One region of the Thioalkalivibrio sulfidiphilus HL-EbGr7 genome, then DNA from elsewhere that is predicted to be linked to it. Evidence: riboswitches for the same ligand, from Rfam matches in the RefSeq annotation. Region 1 holds a riboswitch; the other holds the start of a gene.
What was found. A riboswitch is a leader RNA that binds a small molecule or an ion and turns the genes downstream of it on or off. The one in region 1 is predicted to bind cyclic di-GMP.

Region 1 (8,050 bases):
CCGCAGACCATGGCCAGCGCATTGCGGCCGTCGAAGCCACCCCGGTCGATGAGCTGGGTGACCACGCCCACGTCCCCCTTCCAGTCGGCGGTGCCCCGGTCCACGGTGACCCGCACATCCAGGTCGGCACGGGCCTGCCACTGGGCCAGTTCGTCGCGAAAGATCAGGTCCCGGGGCGAGCGCGCGCCGTAGCAGATCAGCACGCGGCCGAAGGCCTCGCGCCGGGCCAGCACCGCGTGGATCACCGGGCGCAGGGGCGCCAGACCGATACCGCCCGCGGCCAGCACCAGGTCACGCCCCTCGGCCGCTTCCACCGGCCAGGCGCTGCCGAAGGGGCCGCGCACGCCCACCACGTCGCCGGCGCGAAGCCCCTGCATGGTGCGGGTGACGCTGCCCACGGCGCGGATGGTGTGCACCAGGCTGCCGTCATCGCCCGTGGCGCTCACGGAGATGGCCACCTCACCCACGCCGAACAGGTAGAGCATGTTGAACTGTCCCGGACGGACCTCGGGGGCCACGCCGGACTCGGGCCGCAGGCGCCAGGTGAATACCTCGCCATCGGCCACCTCCCGGCGCACGTCCAGGATGCGCCAGGGCGCCGGGGCCATGGGTTCAGGGATCTGCCGCTCAGCCGCCGAGACCGACATCGCCGCCTCCGTAGATGTCCATGGCCTGCAGCCGCGCCGCCTGCAGGCGCTGCACGATCAGCGCCGCGAAACGCTGGTACAGGGCATAGCCCAGCACCGGGTCCCGGTCCATGCAGGCATGCAGGGCCGGGGCGTCGAAATGCACCGCGTGGGTCTCCTCCAGGGCGCGGGCGCTGTAGTGCCAGCGGTAGGGCGGCATCAGCCAGGACCAGCCCAGCACCTCGCCCTGTCCCAGGGTCATGAAGACCTCGGCGCGGCGACCGGGCAGCCGGCTCTCCAGGGCCACCCGCCCGCTGCGGATGAGATAAAAGGCTGCCGCCTCCTCGTGTTCCCGGAACAGGGTTTCATCCGCCCGAAAGGTCCTCAGGGAGGCGCCGGCGGCGAGAAGCCGCATGTCCGCCTCGCGCAGTCCCTCGAAGAAGGGCTGGTCCTTGAGGATCTCCAGGAGCTCGTTCATGTGCCCTGCCCTCCTGCCTTGCCCTGGGCGGTGGCGCGGATGGCGGCCACCTCCTCGGTGATGTCGATGCCCACGGGACACCAGGTGATGCAGCGCCCGCAGCCCACGCAGCCGGAACTGCCGAACTGCGTGTGCCAGGTGGAGAGCTTGTGGGTGAGCCATTGGCGATAGCGGGCCGCCACGGTGCTGCGGTGGGGACCGCCGATCATGTAGGAGTGTTCACCGTTGAAACAAGAATCCCAGAGTCGCACCCGCTCCGAGGCATTGCCCTCCAGGTCCGGCAGTTCCTCCATCTGGGCACAGAAACAGGTGGGGCAGACCAGGGTGCAATTGGCGCAGGAGAGGCAGCGCTCGGCGGTCTGCGCCCAGCGGGGGTGTTCCAGGGCCCCGGCAAGCACCTCCCGGGCATCGCCGGGCATGGTGCGTCCCATGTGCTTCGGGGCCTCCTGCCAGATCCGTTCAGCGGCCGCGCGCTCCGCCTCGCTGGCATCCCGGTGATCGAGCCTGACGAGCATGGCCTCGCCGGCCTCGCTGCCCGCCTCGATCACCAGGAAGTGCATGCCCACGCCGATCACCTCGGTGAGACCCAGGTCGAAACCGGCATGGGCCCGCGGACCGGTACCCATGGAGGTACAGAAACAGGTGCCGCCCGGCTCGGCGCAGTTGACCGCCACCAGGAACACGCCCTCGCGACGGGCCCCGTAGGCCCGGTCCCTGACAGACTGCTCCAGGAACACCCGGTCCTGGATGCCGATGGCCGCCAGTTCGCAGGGCCGTACGCCGATGAAGGCGCGCCGGGGCGGGGCGGGCTCGCCGGGCTGCGTTTCAAAGCCCCCGTCCTCGCGACGCAGCACCCGCACCAGGGTCTCCCGGGGCGGAAACAGGTATTTCTTCCAGGAATGGGGGCCGACCACGTAGCCGAACAGGGCCTGGTCGTCGCGCTGGTGGAGTCGGTAATGGCCGGGGCCATGCTCGTCGCCCCAACCGGCGGGCAGGTCGTTAAGACCCTGAAGACGGTCGTAGACAATGGCGCCCTCGCGCCGGGTGGGGCCGACCACCTCGTAGCCGTCATCGGACAGCAGCCGGATGAGGGATTCCATCTCCTCGGGGGCCATTACGCGCAAGTCACACCTCCCGGGCTGGCGTGGAGTCGATGACTGATTTCAAGGAAACCATAGAGGATGGCTTCAAGGGGCGTCAACGCGGGGGCTGAGCATGCAGAACACAATCGGCTTCGCCCCGATTGAATTCGGGGCAGTCCTGAGCAGATAAAACGAGGGAATCGGGCGTCCTGAAGATTCAGCGTTTCCAGTGCGCCACCAGACCACCCAGGCAGCGGCGGCTCAGTTGGCAGTCGTCGCGCCTGCACTGGTAGCGCACCTCGGTACCAAAACAGGGGGTGTCACCATTGGCCACCTGCAGGCGGCGGATCTCCGCGCCACTCATCAGGTAGGGATTGAGAAAGCGAATATTGTGCGTCTCGACGGCGGGTGTCTCGGCGCTGGGGTTCTGGTTCAGGCGCATCGTGGGCGTCTCCTCATCCTTGTCGTTTGCTCAAGTATGGACGCTGCCCATGAAGCTTCCTTGACCACGATCAAAAAAGCTGGCGTGTCATGGAATATTCACTGCTACTTGTGCAGCGCAGCATCCCTTCCGAATCCATGGACAACCCCGGATTTGCCACCTCGCCTGCCGCACCCAGCAGCGGCCACTCAGCCGGTCTGTGGCTGAATCGACGTCCACTCTCGATATCCGGTAGCGATCGGCAGACGGCCTGCCCGTCTGCCGTGAGGCCCGTCACGGCGAGTCCGGGGACCCTCCCGGCATAATGCGACCGACTAGCCCGCATATCTCACCACCCTTCTACTGCGGCCGCCGATCTGCTCGCTGTGACGGGGCGTGCTCACTCCAGCCGGCTTGACGTAGTCTCGGCTACGCCGGCGCCGTCTTCCGCTCCGCGCGCCCCGTCACAGCGGCATCTCGACGCCCTCGCTACGAACGGTGGTGAGATTTGCGGGCTAGGCCAACGGATACAGGAGTGCCATCGGCAGAAAGTCCCGATCGTTAAACGACAAGGGCATACCCGACCGAAAGGCGGGGACGCAAAACCACCGGTCTACGGCAAACGCCACGACAGCGGAGTTACCGAAATGACGACATACCATGCCAAGCGTGGCCCTGTGGGCGCGCGCTTCTCAGAACACGCCCCGCGCTCGGTCCTGGCTTGCCACGACGTCTCCGGGCAATACCCCACGCATCCGCGAGATGCTGTGCATCCCGCCAGTCCGGCCGACGCACCGGCCGCATCCAGGGGCAAGCCTCTTGCCGTGGCGCTGCACGCCAGTCTCGCACTGCTGCTCACCGTGACCCTTGCAATGCCAGGGCACGGCCAGGCCCAGACTGCCACTGATGAGCAGAGCCTGGAGACCAGCACCAGCCCCGGCCGTGGCAACGGCAATGGCAGGGTCAAGGACAGCGACGACGGCGGTAAAACCAACAACGGACGCGGCAACAACAAGGTCAGCAACGACCCGGAGCCCGAGCCCGAACCGGAGCCTCAACCCGAGCCCGAACCGGAACCCCAGCCCGAGCCAGAGCCGGAACCCCAGCCCGAGCCCGAACCGGAACCTCAGCCCGAGCCCGAACCGGAACCCCAGCCCGAGCCCGAACCGGAACCTCAGCCCGAGCCCGAACCGGAACCTCAGCCCGAGCCCGAACCCGTGGTCGAACTCAACACCTGGTACGTGGTTGTGCAGGCCATCGATGGGCAGGGACAGGAAAGCCCTGATTCCAATGAGGCCTCGGGCGATCTCGCCTCGGGTGAACATGTCACCCTGAGCTGGGAGGCACCGAACATGACCCTGGATGGCGCGTGCACCACCGTCGACAGCTACCTGGTGAAACTCGGCACGGCGCCAGGCGACTACAGCTATTCCCTGAACGTGCAGAGCAATGCGCTGGGTCTGTACTGCCGTGCCACGGGCAGCAATGCCTGCGGCAGCACCTACACCTGCGAACTACAGATGCAGGTGCCCGCCATCTGAGGCCATCGGCATCGAACCAAAGCGCCGGGTTCCATCCCTGGGACCCGGCGCTTTTTTATGAACATCGACCCGAAGGATCCGCGCCAGATGCACCTCCGGCGCCGAGCACACCCGCGTCTTCGCACAAACATCGAACGCACGTCACAGTCCGTGCGTATGGCTTGAGACACGCACATCCCGGGTTCACGTGTGAGCCCCGTCACCGTTCACGAAATTGGTCGATGAATGGCGTGCAAAGCCGGATTCACGGCACGCGCCCCGTGAAGGGCATCACGGCTCTCGACCAGCGCACTCCACATACTTCACGCCACGGGTCATCAGGGAATCGGATGACATCCATTCACGCCCTTCCCTCGCGGGATGGCGGAACGACACAAGGACAGGCCCAACACGCGTTAAGAAAAAAAGCTCATCGAAAGGGCATACCCGACCGAAAGGCGGGGACGCAAAACCACCGGTCTACGGCTTCGGCCATGACAGCGGAGTTACCGAAATGACGAAGACGATGTTTTCGGGTGGCCGTGATGCCGCCGCATGTTTCAACGCGCGATCGAATGACACGCCCATTGCCGCGTGCTACTGCCATGGCATTGCGTCCCATCCGTCCGGAACGATCTCCACGACGCTTCTGCGCGCACTGGCCACCGGCTTTCTGGGCATTGCCCTGCTGTCGGGCTGTGTCGAGGAAGACGTCGCTAATCAGGTCAGCAACAGCGACCCGCAGACGGAAGAGGCACCGTCGCAATCCAGCCCCGGCATGACTCCGACGCCACCCCCGTCCCAGCCGGAGCCGGAGCCACAACCTGATCCCGTGCCGGAGCCGATCACCGAACCGGATCCGATCCCCGATCCGGAACCCGCGCCTTCACCTGAGCCCGAGCCTGAGCCCGAACCTGCGCCCGCGCCGGCCCCTGAACCGGAACCGGAACCCGTCGTGCAGTTGAACACCTGGTATGTGGCCGTGCAGGCCATCGATGACCTGGGACAGGAGAGCCCGGATTCCAACGAGGCATCAGGGGATCTGGCCTCCGGGTCGGTGGTGACGCTGGCCTGGACCGCACCGAACATGACCCTGGATGGCGCCTGCACCTTCGTGGACAGCTACCGGATCAAACTGGGTACCGCCTCGGGCAGCTACAGCCACTCGGTGTCAGTGAACGTGCCTTCACAGGGCCTGACCTGCACCGGCACGGGCAGCAACAACTGCGGCAGCGTGGAAACCTGCGAGACGCAGCTGGTCATTCCGTGAGTTGGCTGGGGGAGTGGTTGTGAGGTGTGGGGTCGATCCCCACACCTCATCGCCTTACTGACGCTTGTAGGCCGAGAAGTCGAACTTGCCGCTGGTCATGTCATCCCAGAGATCCGACTGCACCACCGCCAGCAGCTTGAACAGGCGACGTAGTTCCTCATCCTCCATGAAGCCCTGCTTCGGCGATGCCTTGAGCGCCTCCACCAGCAGCCCCGCCTGGTCCCGGGACATGTCCAGGATATTCAGTCCCTCTTCACCCATTTCCACTTTCATGACGATTCTCGCTGTTGATTGATGACTGCTGGCCCTGGAAGCTCGCGGGGTCGCGCGGCTCGCAGGTTCCGACATCGCATTCGCTGACAGTGGGCGGGCCGGCCATGCCCGCCTCACACCTCACGCATCACGTCTGACGATTACGCCTCACGCACCAGATGCTGACGGTTGCGGATGTAGCTGTAGTAGAGCACCGGGATCACCACCAGGGTCAGCACCGTGGACACCAGGATGCCGAAGATCAGCGAGATGGCCAGACCGCTGAAGATCGGATCGTCGATGATGAAACCCGCACCCACCATGGCGGCCAGTCCCGTCAGCACGATGGGCTTGGCGCGTACGGCGGCGGCACGGATCACCGCATCCTCGCAGGCCGCACCGCGACGAAGCTCGTCGTTGATGAAATCCACCAGCAGGATGGAGTTGCGCACGATGATGCCCGCCAGCGCGATCATGCCGATCATGGAGGTGGCCGTGAACTTGGCGTCCATGAACAGGGCATCCATGAGCGCATGTCCCGGCATCACGCCGATCACCGTCAGCGGGATGGGCGCCATGATGATGAGCGGCACCATGTAGGAACGGAACTGGGCCACCACCAGCAGGTAGATGAGCACCAGGCCCACGGAGTAGGCGATGCCCATGTCCCGGAAGGTCTCGTAGGTCACCTGCCACTCGCCGTCCCACTTGAGGCTGTAGAAGTAGGGATCGTCCGGCTGGGAGATGAAGAACTGCTCGATGGTCTGACCGAAGGCCAGGGGCATCTCCCGGATCTGGAAGAACATGTCGAACATGCCGTACAGCGGACTGTCCAGCTCGCCGGCCATGTCGCCCATGACGTAGACCACCGGCAGCAGGTCCTTGTGGTGAATGGAATGCTCACGGGTGGTCTCGACCACGTTCACCAGTTCCGAGATGGGCACCAGGGCGCCGGACTGGGAACGCACCTTGAGCGAGAGCACCGACTCGATGTGCGCCTTGTCCGCCACGTCGAATTCCAGACGCACGGGCACGGCGTATTTCACGTTCACGCCGTAGAGATAACTCACGTCCTCACCGCCCAGCACCGTGTCCACGGCGCTGACCACGGACTGCTGGGAGACACCCAGCAGCGCCGCCTTCTGGCGGTCCACCTCCAGGATCAGTCGCGGACCGGGATACTCGACACTGTCATCCACATCGACGATACCCTCGGTGGACTCGAACACCTCACGGATGCGCCTGGCGACCTCGATCTGGCCGTCGTAGTCCAGGCCGTAGATCTCGGCCACGATGGGCGAGAGCACGGGCGGACCCGGGGGCACCTCCACCACCTTCACCGAGGCGTTGTAGCGGGCTGCGATCTCGCGCAGCGGGTCGCGCACGGACAGGGCCACGTCATGGCTCTTGCGGTCCCGCTGCTTGGCATCCACCAGGTTCACCTGGATGTCACCCATGTGGGCACCCTCGCGCAGGTAGTACTGGCGCACCAGGCCGTTGAAGTTGATGGGCGAGGCGGTGCCGGCGTAGATCTGGTAGTCGGTCACCTCGGGCACGGTGGCGAGAAACGCGCCCATCTCGTGCAGCGCACGGTTGGTCTGCTCAAGACTCGTCCCCTCGGGCATGTCCAGCACCACCTGGAACTCGGACTTGTCGTCGAAGGGCAGCATCTTGAGCACCACCGCCTGGAAGTAGGCCAGCGACACGGAGGCCAGGATCAGCACGACCATGGCCCCGTACAGGCCCCAGCGGCGCGTGCGTGCCTTCTCGCCGCGCACGAACGGACCCATGCTGCGCTCCGAGAGGCGCATCAGCCAGCCGCTGCCCTCTTCCCCGTGGCCCTGCCCGCCGCTGGCCGGTCCATGGGCCTCGGCCTGGCGGCGCAGGAACTTGTAGGTCATCCACGGGGTGACCACGTACGCCACGGCCAGGGAGATGAGCATACCCATGCTGGCGTTGATGGGGATGGGGCTCATGTAGGGCCCCATGAGGCCGGTCACGAAAGCCATGGGCAGCAGGGCCGCGATCACCGTGAAGGTGGCCAGGATGGTGGGACCGCCCACCTCGTCCACCGCCAGGGGGATGGCCTCCAGCAGCTTCTTCTTGCCCATCTGCATGTGCCGGTGAATGTTCTCCACCACCACGATGGCATCGTCCACCAGGATGCCGATGGAGAAGATCAGCGCGAACAGGGACACCCGGTTGAGGGTGAAGCCGTAGGCCCAGGAGGCGAACAGGGTGATGGCCAGCGTGATCACCACCGCGGCGCCGACGATGATCGCCTCGCGCCAGCCCAGTGCCAGCCACACCAGGATCACCACCGAGGCGGTGGCGAAGATGAGCTTCTGGATCAGGGTCTTGGCCTTGTCGTCGGCGGTCTGGCCGTAGTTGCGGGTGATGG
Region 2 (8,050 bases), 1.5 Mb from region 1:
AAGTCGACGGTGACCAATAGCGATTCCAGGGCGATCACCCCGGGTACAGGTGGAAATCCGCTGCCCTATGAAGGCGGAAGCGGGGGCAACCCCTACGAGCCGAGCCCCGTTCCCAACCTGTTTTACGCGCGCCCGCTGAACGAGCAGACCTGGTTCGGCCTGGGGATCACGGCGCCTTTCGGGCTGGCGAATGAGTACGACCGGAATTTCTTTGCCCGCTATGACTCCACCGAGACCTCACTCAAGGTCATCGACATCGCACCGAGCATCGCATACCAGTTGAACGACCGGGTTTCCATCGGCGGCGGCATCAATATCCAGTATGCCGATGCGACCCTGAAAAACGCGCTTCCTGATCCGACGCGCGTCGGGGGGCCTTCCGTGGATACCGATGGTGAGTTCGCACTGAGCGGTGACAGTTGGGATTACGGTTTCAATATCGGGCTTCTCGTGGACCTGAGTGACGACACCCGGATAGGCGTCCATTATCGCCAGGGAATCACTCACACCCTCGAGGGTACTGCGACAACCCGTCTGCCTTTCGGCCTCGGTGGCACGTCGGTATCGCAGGGTGGCGAGGCAGACCTCAAGTTGCCCGACATGGTGTCAGTGGGCTTGTCGCACAGATTCACGGATCGCTGGACCGGTCTGGCCCAGTACACCTGGTTCAACTGGTCCAACTTCGATGAGATCGCCGTGAAGCTGGCATCGGGTGATCATCCGGATCCGGTCCGACAGAACTACAAGAACAGCTGGGCACTGGCCCTGGGGGCTGAATACCAGCTGGATGATCGCTGGACGCTGCGCGGAGGCATCCAGTACGACACGACACCAACGCAGGATGGGTTCCGAACCACCCGCACGCCCGATGGCGATCGCACCTGGTTCTCTGCGGGTGCCAGCTATGAACGGGATAGCCGTCTCGGCTTCGACCTTGCCTACACCTACATTGATGTGGCCAAGGAGTCGCTGAATCTGGATCGTGAGTTCTACGATGGTTTGCCTTTTGCCTCGTCTGTCCAGTTGAGAGGCACCACCGAAGGCCACGTCCACATCCTTGCCGCGGCCCTGCGCTACCGGTTCTGAGGCTCCTCACCATACCTGGCCTGCAACTGGGCCAGGTGTCTTGCATACAGTTCCCAGATCCGGGGCGCCATGGCGCCCCGGCTTCCGGGATAGGTCAGGCGCATGGGATCGAAGCGGGTGAGCCGCTCGGTCTCGGTCAGGCGCAGCACGCCATCGATGACGTGGAAGATCAGCACGTGGGTGCCATCGCCGCGCGGCAGTGCGGCGCCCACGATGCCCGTGTCGTTGAGGCCCGGGCTGTTGCGCGCATCGCCGTCCTCCCCGGGCGGGCGGATCAGTGTCCCCACCAGTTCACGTACCGCGTCGGCGCAGGCCAGGCATATCTCGTCAGCCGCCGTGCCCGGCTCCCGGTTTACCTCGGACTCTATATCCGCATCTTCAAGAAACAGTTCCAGCTCGGCCACGGACTGGGCATTGCGTGCGCCGTTGGGCAGCAGCCGGGGTACCGCGTCGCCGCAGGAGGGGCAGGTCCAGCGGGCCACTCGTGGGCCGGCGAGCAGGTCGCTGTGCTTTGAATCGGTCATCGGGCGTAATGATGGATCTTGTCTAAACTTTAAAGGTTTGGCCGGTCATCTGATGGCCCTGATTCTCAATGTGCCAACTGGGGTGCACCGATTCAAGCCGATGGCGACATGAGCAGCGAAACCTTTCCCGCCCTGATGATCCATGAAGACCGCCTCGCCCCGGGACGGGTCGAGTTGTGCCGCTTGTCCCGGGCGGAACTCATGGACGGGGAGGTGGAGATCGCCGTCGAGTATTCCAGCCTCAACTACAAGGACGCCCTGGCCATCACCGGGGGCGCACGCATCCTGCGTCACTCACCCCTGGTGGGCGGCATCGATGCCGCCGGGCGCGTGGTGGAATCAGGCCAGACGGGTCTGCCCGTCGGTACGCCGGTGCTGGTGACCGGCTGTGGGCTGGGGGAACTGCACCACGGCGGCTACGCCGCTCGCCTGCGCGTGCCGGCGGACTGGATCATCCCGATTCCCGAGGGACTGGACACCCGCGAGGCCATGCTGCTGGGCACGGCGGGGCTCACCGCCGCCCTGGCGCTCAGCCGGCTTGAGGACAACCGCCAGTCGGTTGAGGCGGGTCCCATGCTGGTCACCGGGGCCAGCGGCGGGGTCGGCGCGCTGGCGGTGTCCCTGCTGGCGGCCCGGGGCTTCGAGGTGGTGGCGCTCACCGGCAAGCCGGAACTGACGGACTGGCTGATGGGCCTGGGGGCGAGCCGTGTGCTGGACCGCGCCGCCTTCAGGCCCGGCAGGCGACCCCTGGAGAAGGCCCAGTGGGGCGGGGTGGTGGACACCGTGGGGGGCGAGTTGCTGGGAACACTCACGCGGGGCGTACGTCCCTGGGGGAACATCGTCTCCATCGGCCTGGCCGGCGGCGCCGACCTGCACACCACCGTGATGCCCTTCATCCTGCGGGGCGTGAGCCTGCTGGGCGTGACCTCCGCGAACTGCCCCCGGGACCAGCGCCTGCACCTCTGGCAGCGTCTCGCCAGCGACCTGCGCCCGTCGGATCTGGCGGCCCTGCACACGCGCACCGTGGGCCTGGCGGAACTGGTGGAGGTGAGTGAGCAGATGCTGGGCGGTCGGACATACGGGCGAACGCTGGTCGAGATCACAGCCAGTGGCTGATTACAGTGGCAAGTGGCAAGTGGCAAGGGACTTCAAAAGCCGTTTTCCTTGCCACTTGCTACTTGAGACTGACCACTAAAAAAGCGGCCCTTTCAGGCCGCTTCAAAAAACCCCTGGGTGGAGGTCGGTCGTCATGCTCAGTATCGGAAGTTCATCTCCACCATCACCCCGCCATCGCCGGCCGGGTAGACCATGGCCCGGTTGCGCGGCTCCTGGGCGCTGATGCGCAGTTCCCGCGTGTAGTAGGCGGGCTGGGAGTAGGAACTTCTGAGGATTTGCTGGCCGAAGGCCTGTTCGCGGGCGAAGTCCTGATTCAGGGCCGCGGTGGTTTGGGTCAGGGGCCCGTAGGCGTCCTCGTCTCCGTGGCTGGAGAACGGCAGGGAGATCAGAGTCGCGAGGATGGCCGCCGATGCGGCGACCCGGAGGATCTGCCGGCTTTGAACCGGCCTGGCGCATGAGGCTGCGCAATGTGTTGTCTGGTGTGCCATGGTGGGCAACCCCGCTGTCTTGGATGTTCCGTGAGACCGGTGGCTTTGCGTCCCCGCCTTTCGACGGGTTTGCCTTTGTCCTGTGATCCAGATCGCATCTGGCCACGACTGTGATTCTGGTCAAGGAGCGGGTGCGGGTTTGAGGGTTTCATCACATCCTGCGGGCCCTTTCGTCGGTGCAAAGAGGCCGTTTGTCATCGCCCCATCTCGAGCGACGTGTCAGCAAGGTCAGGTACCTGGTTGAAAGCGGGGGGATAAATGCCACCGGGTTTGCGCTAATCCCGGCGGCGCCGTGGTCACAGCTGTTTGCCGACCCAGACCACGCCTTCGTCCCCGGGCCGGACCCTCGTCGAGAAGCCCAGGCGCTTCACCAGGGCCAGCATGTTGCTGTTGCTGGACAGCACCTCCCCTTCCATCAGGGTCAGGTTCCGGGACCGCGCCACCTGCATCAGGCTTTGCATCAGGTGGGTGCCGATGCCCTTGCCCTGCCAGTCATCCGCCACCACCAGGGCGAACTCGCAGCTGCGCTGGTCCGGATTGGCGGTATAGCGGCCCACCGCCACCTGCAGTTCGGCACCGTCCTGGTCCAGGGTGGCGATGAAAGCCATCTCCCGGTCGTAGTCGATCTGGGTGAAGCGCACCAGCATCTGGGGGGTGAGTTCATGCAGGGCCTGCATGAAGCGGAAATAGCGGGATTCGTCCGAGAGCCCGCGCACGAAGGCCTGCTCGATCTGGGCATCCTCGGGGCGGATCGGGCGGATGGTGATGGGGGTGCCGTCGGGCAGTTGCCAGTGGCTCACCAGGCTGGACGGATAGGGGTGGATGGCCATGTGGGCGTAGGGGTCCGCCTCGGCGGGCGGAAAGGCCACGCCGATCCGCGCATCGACCGCCGCCAGCCCGTGCTCGTCCACGATCAAGGGGTTGATGTCCATTTCCACCACCTGGGGCAGTTCGCACACCATCTCGGAGATGCGCAGCAGGACCCGCTCCAGGGCGGCGGCGTCCACCGCGGGCATGTGGCGGAAGCGCGCCAGCAGCCGCGCCACCCGAGTGCGGCTGATCATGTTGCGGATGATGGTCTCGTTGAGCGGCGGCAGGGCCACGGCCCGGTCCTGCATCACCTCCATCGAGGTGCCGCCGGAGCCGAAGCTGATCACCGGGCCGAACACCGGGTCGCGCAGCACACCCACCATCAGCTCCCGTCCATAGTGGCTGCGGTACATACGCTCCAGGGTCACGCCCTCGATCAGCGCGTCGGGCTGGGCCTCCCGGGCCGCCTGGAGCATCTCCTGGAAGTGCCTGCGCACCGCCTCCGCGCCGGTGATGTTCAGACGCACGCCGCCCACGTCCGACTTGTGGGTGATGTCCGGCGAGGCGATCTTCATGGCCAGCGGGTAGCCCAGGGTGCTGGCCGCCACCAGGGCCTCGGCGGGAGTGCGTGCCAGCAGGGTCTGGGTCACGGGGATGCGGAAGGCGGACAGCACCGCCTTGGCCTCCAGGCTGCCCAGCACCTTGCGTCCCTCGGCCAGCACGCCCTCGATGATCAGTCGCGCGCCCTCCACGTCGGCGGGGCTGCGGTCGCTCAGGGGGCCGGGCACCTGCAACAGCAGGCGCTGGTTGCGCTCATACGCGGTGAGGTAGGCGAAGGCCTCCACCGAGGCCTCCGGGGTGGGGAAGTGGGGCAGGCCCGCCTCGCTGAAGCGCTTGCGCGCGGCGCTCACCTGCTTGCCGCCCATCCAGCAGGCCAGCACCGGCTTGCCCGGGCCGCTTTTGTCCTGTGCCTGCACCGCGCCGATGAGTTCCTCCGCCACCCCGTCCGGATCGGTCATGGCCTGGGGGGTAAGCATGGTGAGGATCCCGTCCACGTGCGGGTCCTCCAGGCACGCACCCAGCGCCGCGCGGTAGCGGCCGGCGTCCGCATCGCCCAGCAGGTCCAGGGGGTTGCCGTGGGACCACTGGGCCGGGAGGGTGGCGTCCAGGTGCTTGAGGGTGGACGGGGCCAGGGGCGCCATGGCCACGTCCAGTTCCACCGCCCGGTCGGTGGCCATCACCCCGGGGCCGCCGGCGTTGGTGATGATGGCCAGGCGATTGCCGCGTACGCGTGGTGCGGTGGACAGCAGGCGGGCGGCGGAGAACAGCTGCTGCACGGTCTGGGCGCGTACCGCGCCGGCCCGTTCCAGGGCGGCGTCGAACACGTCGTCGGCCCCCACCAGGGCACCGGTGTGGGACATGGCGGCCCGGGAGCCCTCCTCGTGACGGCCGGCCTTGATGACGATCACCGGTTTCATGCGCGCCGCCGCCCGCAGGCCGCTCATGAAACGCCGCGCGTGGCGGATGCCCTCCACGTACAGCAGGATGCTGTGGGTCTCGGCGTCCAGGGCCAGGAAGTCCAGCACGTCGCCGAAGTCCACGTCCGCCGCGTCGCCCAGGGAGGCCACCAGGGAGAAGCCGATGCGCTGGTCCTCGGCCCAGTCCAGGATGGCGGTGCAGATGGCGCCGGACTGGGACACCAGGGCCAGGTGGCCGGGCAGGGCGGTGTTGCGGCTGAAGGTGGCGTTGATCTTGTGCTTGGGCCGGATCACGCCCAGGCAGTTGGGGCCGATGAGGCGAAGCCCGGTCTCCCGGGCCGCCTCCAGCATGGCCGCCTGCAGGCGTTGCCCCTGGGAGCCCGCCTCGGCGAAACCCGCCGACATGACGATCGCCCCGGCCACCCCGGCCTCGCCGCACTGGCGCACGATGCCCGGCACCGTCTCGGCAGGTGTGGCAATCACGGCCAGCTCCGGCGGCCGCTCGATGGCGGCCACGTCCGGGTAGGCCCTCATGCCCATGATCTTCGGGTGGTTCGGATTGACCGGATGCAGGGCCCCCTCGTAACCGATGGCGCGCAGGTTGCGCATCACCAGCCCGCCCACCGCCTCGGGCCGGTCGCTGGCGCCGATCACGGCGATGCCCCGGGCGGAGAGGATGCGGCGCAGGTAGTGGGGACCCATGGTGGCTCCGTGTCAGAGGTATCGGGCAGGTTTTCAGTGTTTCACGGCCATGTTGGCGTAATCAATCGTGCTGCATGCTGATTCCGGACAATGTGTTGGCCGATCGATGAGCTGATAATCTTGAAGCCTGTCCGTACGGACAGCGCCCCAGGCAAGTCCGGGATTTCCGGCCTTCCCCAGTTCCAGCCCGCAGCGGCCGAGGTGCGCCACGTATGAGTCTGTACTTCATCTCCCATCCGGCCTGTCTGGAACACCACACGCCGGCCCATCACCCGGAGCGTCCCGAACGTCTTTCCGCCATCGACGATCAGCTCATCACCTCGGGCCTGGGCATGTGGCTGGATCACCGCGAGGCGCCCCGGGTGACCCGGGAGCAGTTGCTGAGGGTGCATGACGGGGCCTACCTGGACGAACTTGCAGGCCTGCGACCCGGGCCGGACGAGACCCTGTGCATCGACGGCGGAGATACCTACGTGTCCGCGGGCAGCCTGGAGGCCGCCAGCCGGGCGGCCGGCGCGGTGGTGCACGGCGTGGACCTGGTGATGGGTGATGCGCGCAACGTGGCCTTCTGCAGCGTGCGGCCGCCGGGCCACCACGCCGGGCGCGACCAGGCCATGGGCTTCTGCCTCTACAACAACATCGCCGTGGGCGCCGCCCATGGCCTGGAGGCCCACGGCCTGGAGCGGGTGGCCATCGCCGACTTCGACGTGCACCACGGCAACGGCACCGACGACATCTTCCTGCACGAGCCCCGGGTGCTGCTGTGCTCCACCTTCCAGCACCCTTACTATCCCCACGCGGGCGCCGAGGACCGCCACGGCGCACCCCGGGTGAACGTACCCCTGCCCGCGGGTACCCGCGGCGCGGCCTATCGCGCCGCGGTCAGCGACCGCTGGCTGCCGGCGCTGGATGCCTTCCGGCCCCAGCTGCTGCTGATCTCGGCGGGTTTCGACGGCCACCTGGAAGACGACATGGCCGGTTTCGCCCTGGTGGAGGCGGACTACGAGTGGGTGACGCGCGAGCTGCGCGGGATCGCGGAGCGCCACGCCGGCGGGCGCATCGTCTCGGTCCTGGAGGGAGGCTATGCCCTGTCAGCCCTGGGACGCAGCGTGGTGGCGCACCTCAAAGCCTTGCTTTGAGGAGTGGCAAGTCTCAAGTGGCTAGTGGCAAGGAAAGCCGGAGTTTGATTTACCTTGCCACTTGAGACTTGCCACTAGCCACTGCTTTATTCAGGTTTCCACTTGATGTTGCACCCCAGGCTCGGCTTCTGGTCCTCGGGGATGGGCTGGCCGGCCAGCAGGGCGTCGGCGGCGGCGCGCAGGTCTTCGCCGGTGACCGGGAGGTCGCTGCCCGGGCGACAGCCGTCGAACTGGCCGCGATAGACCAGCTTGCGGTCAGCGTCGAACATGAAGAAGTCCGGGGTGCAGGCGGCCTGGTAGGCGCGGGCCACGGACTGATCCTCGTCGAACAGGTACGGGAAGGTGTAGCCGAAGCGGCGGGTCTCGTCCTTCATGTGTTCCGGGCTGTCTTCCGGGTAGTTCTCCACGTCGTTGGAGTTGATGGCGATCACCGCCAGGCCCTTGCGGGTGTACTCGCGGCCGAAGCGGGCGAACTCGTGACGGATGAGCTGCACGAAGGGGCAGTGGTTGCAGATGAAGGCGATCACGAAGCCCTTGGCGCCGGGGAAGTCGTCCAGGGAGACGCTCTTGCCGGTGCTCGGGTCGGGGAGGCGGAAGTTGGGGGCCGGGGTGCCCAGCTCCAGCATGACGGAGGGGGTGCGTGCCATGTTCGACTCCTTGAAAAAGGGTATGGATGCGTATCAGCCCACCATTATAACCCGAGCCTG

Region 2: linked by a shared signal. The riboswitch ahead of TGR7_RS15360 (hypothetical protein) and the one ahead of TGR7_RS17595 (hypothetical protein) in region 1 are both predicted to bind cyclic di-GMP.

Annotation. Positions count from the first base shown of each region.
Region 1 is NC_011901.1:1,216,288-1,224,337, reverse strand. Features, by position in the region: gene TGR7_RS05690 (FAD/NAD(P)-binding protein) at 1-647, opposite strand, end outside; gene TGR7_RS05685 (cyclic nucleotide-binding domain-containing protein) at 628-1,104, opposite strand; gene TGR7_RS05680 (4Fe-4S dicluster domain-containing protein) at 1,101-2,219, opposite strand; gene TGR7_RS05675 (hypothetical protein) at 2,404-2,628, opposite strand; cyclic di-GMP riboswitch class I at 3,171-3,254, shown strand; gene TGR7_RS05670 (hypothetical protein) at 3,375-4,148, shown strand; cyclic di-GMP riboswitch class I at 4,558-4,641, shown strand; gene TGR7_RS17595 (hypothetical protein) at 4,642-5,397, shown strand; gene TGR7_RS05660 (hypothetical protein) at 5,452-5,670, opposite strand; gene TGR7_RS05655 (efflux RND transporter permease subunit) at 5,811-8,050, opposite strand, start outside.
Region 2 is NC_011901.1:3,205,464-3,213,513, forward strand. Features, by position in the region: gene TGR7_RS15345 (OmpP1/FadL family transporter) at 1-1,086, shown strand, start outside; gene TGR7_RS15350 (hypothetical protein) at 1,074-1,610, opposite strand; gene TGR7_RS15355 (YhdH/YhfP family quinone oxidoreductase) at 1,719-2,726, shown strand; gene TGR7_RS15360 (hypothetical protein) at 2,864-3,214, opposite strand; cyclic di-GMP riboswitch class I at 3,216-3,298, opposite strand; gene TGR7_RS15365 (bifunctional acetate--CoA ligase family protein/GNAT family N-acetyltransferase) at 3,511-6,204, opposite strand; gene TGR7_RS15370 (histone deacetylase family protein) at 6,417-7,343, shown strand; gene TGR7_RS15375 (thioredoxin family protein) at 7,430-7,990, opposite strand.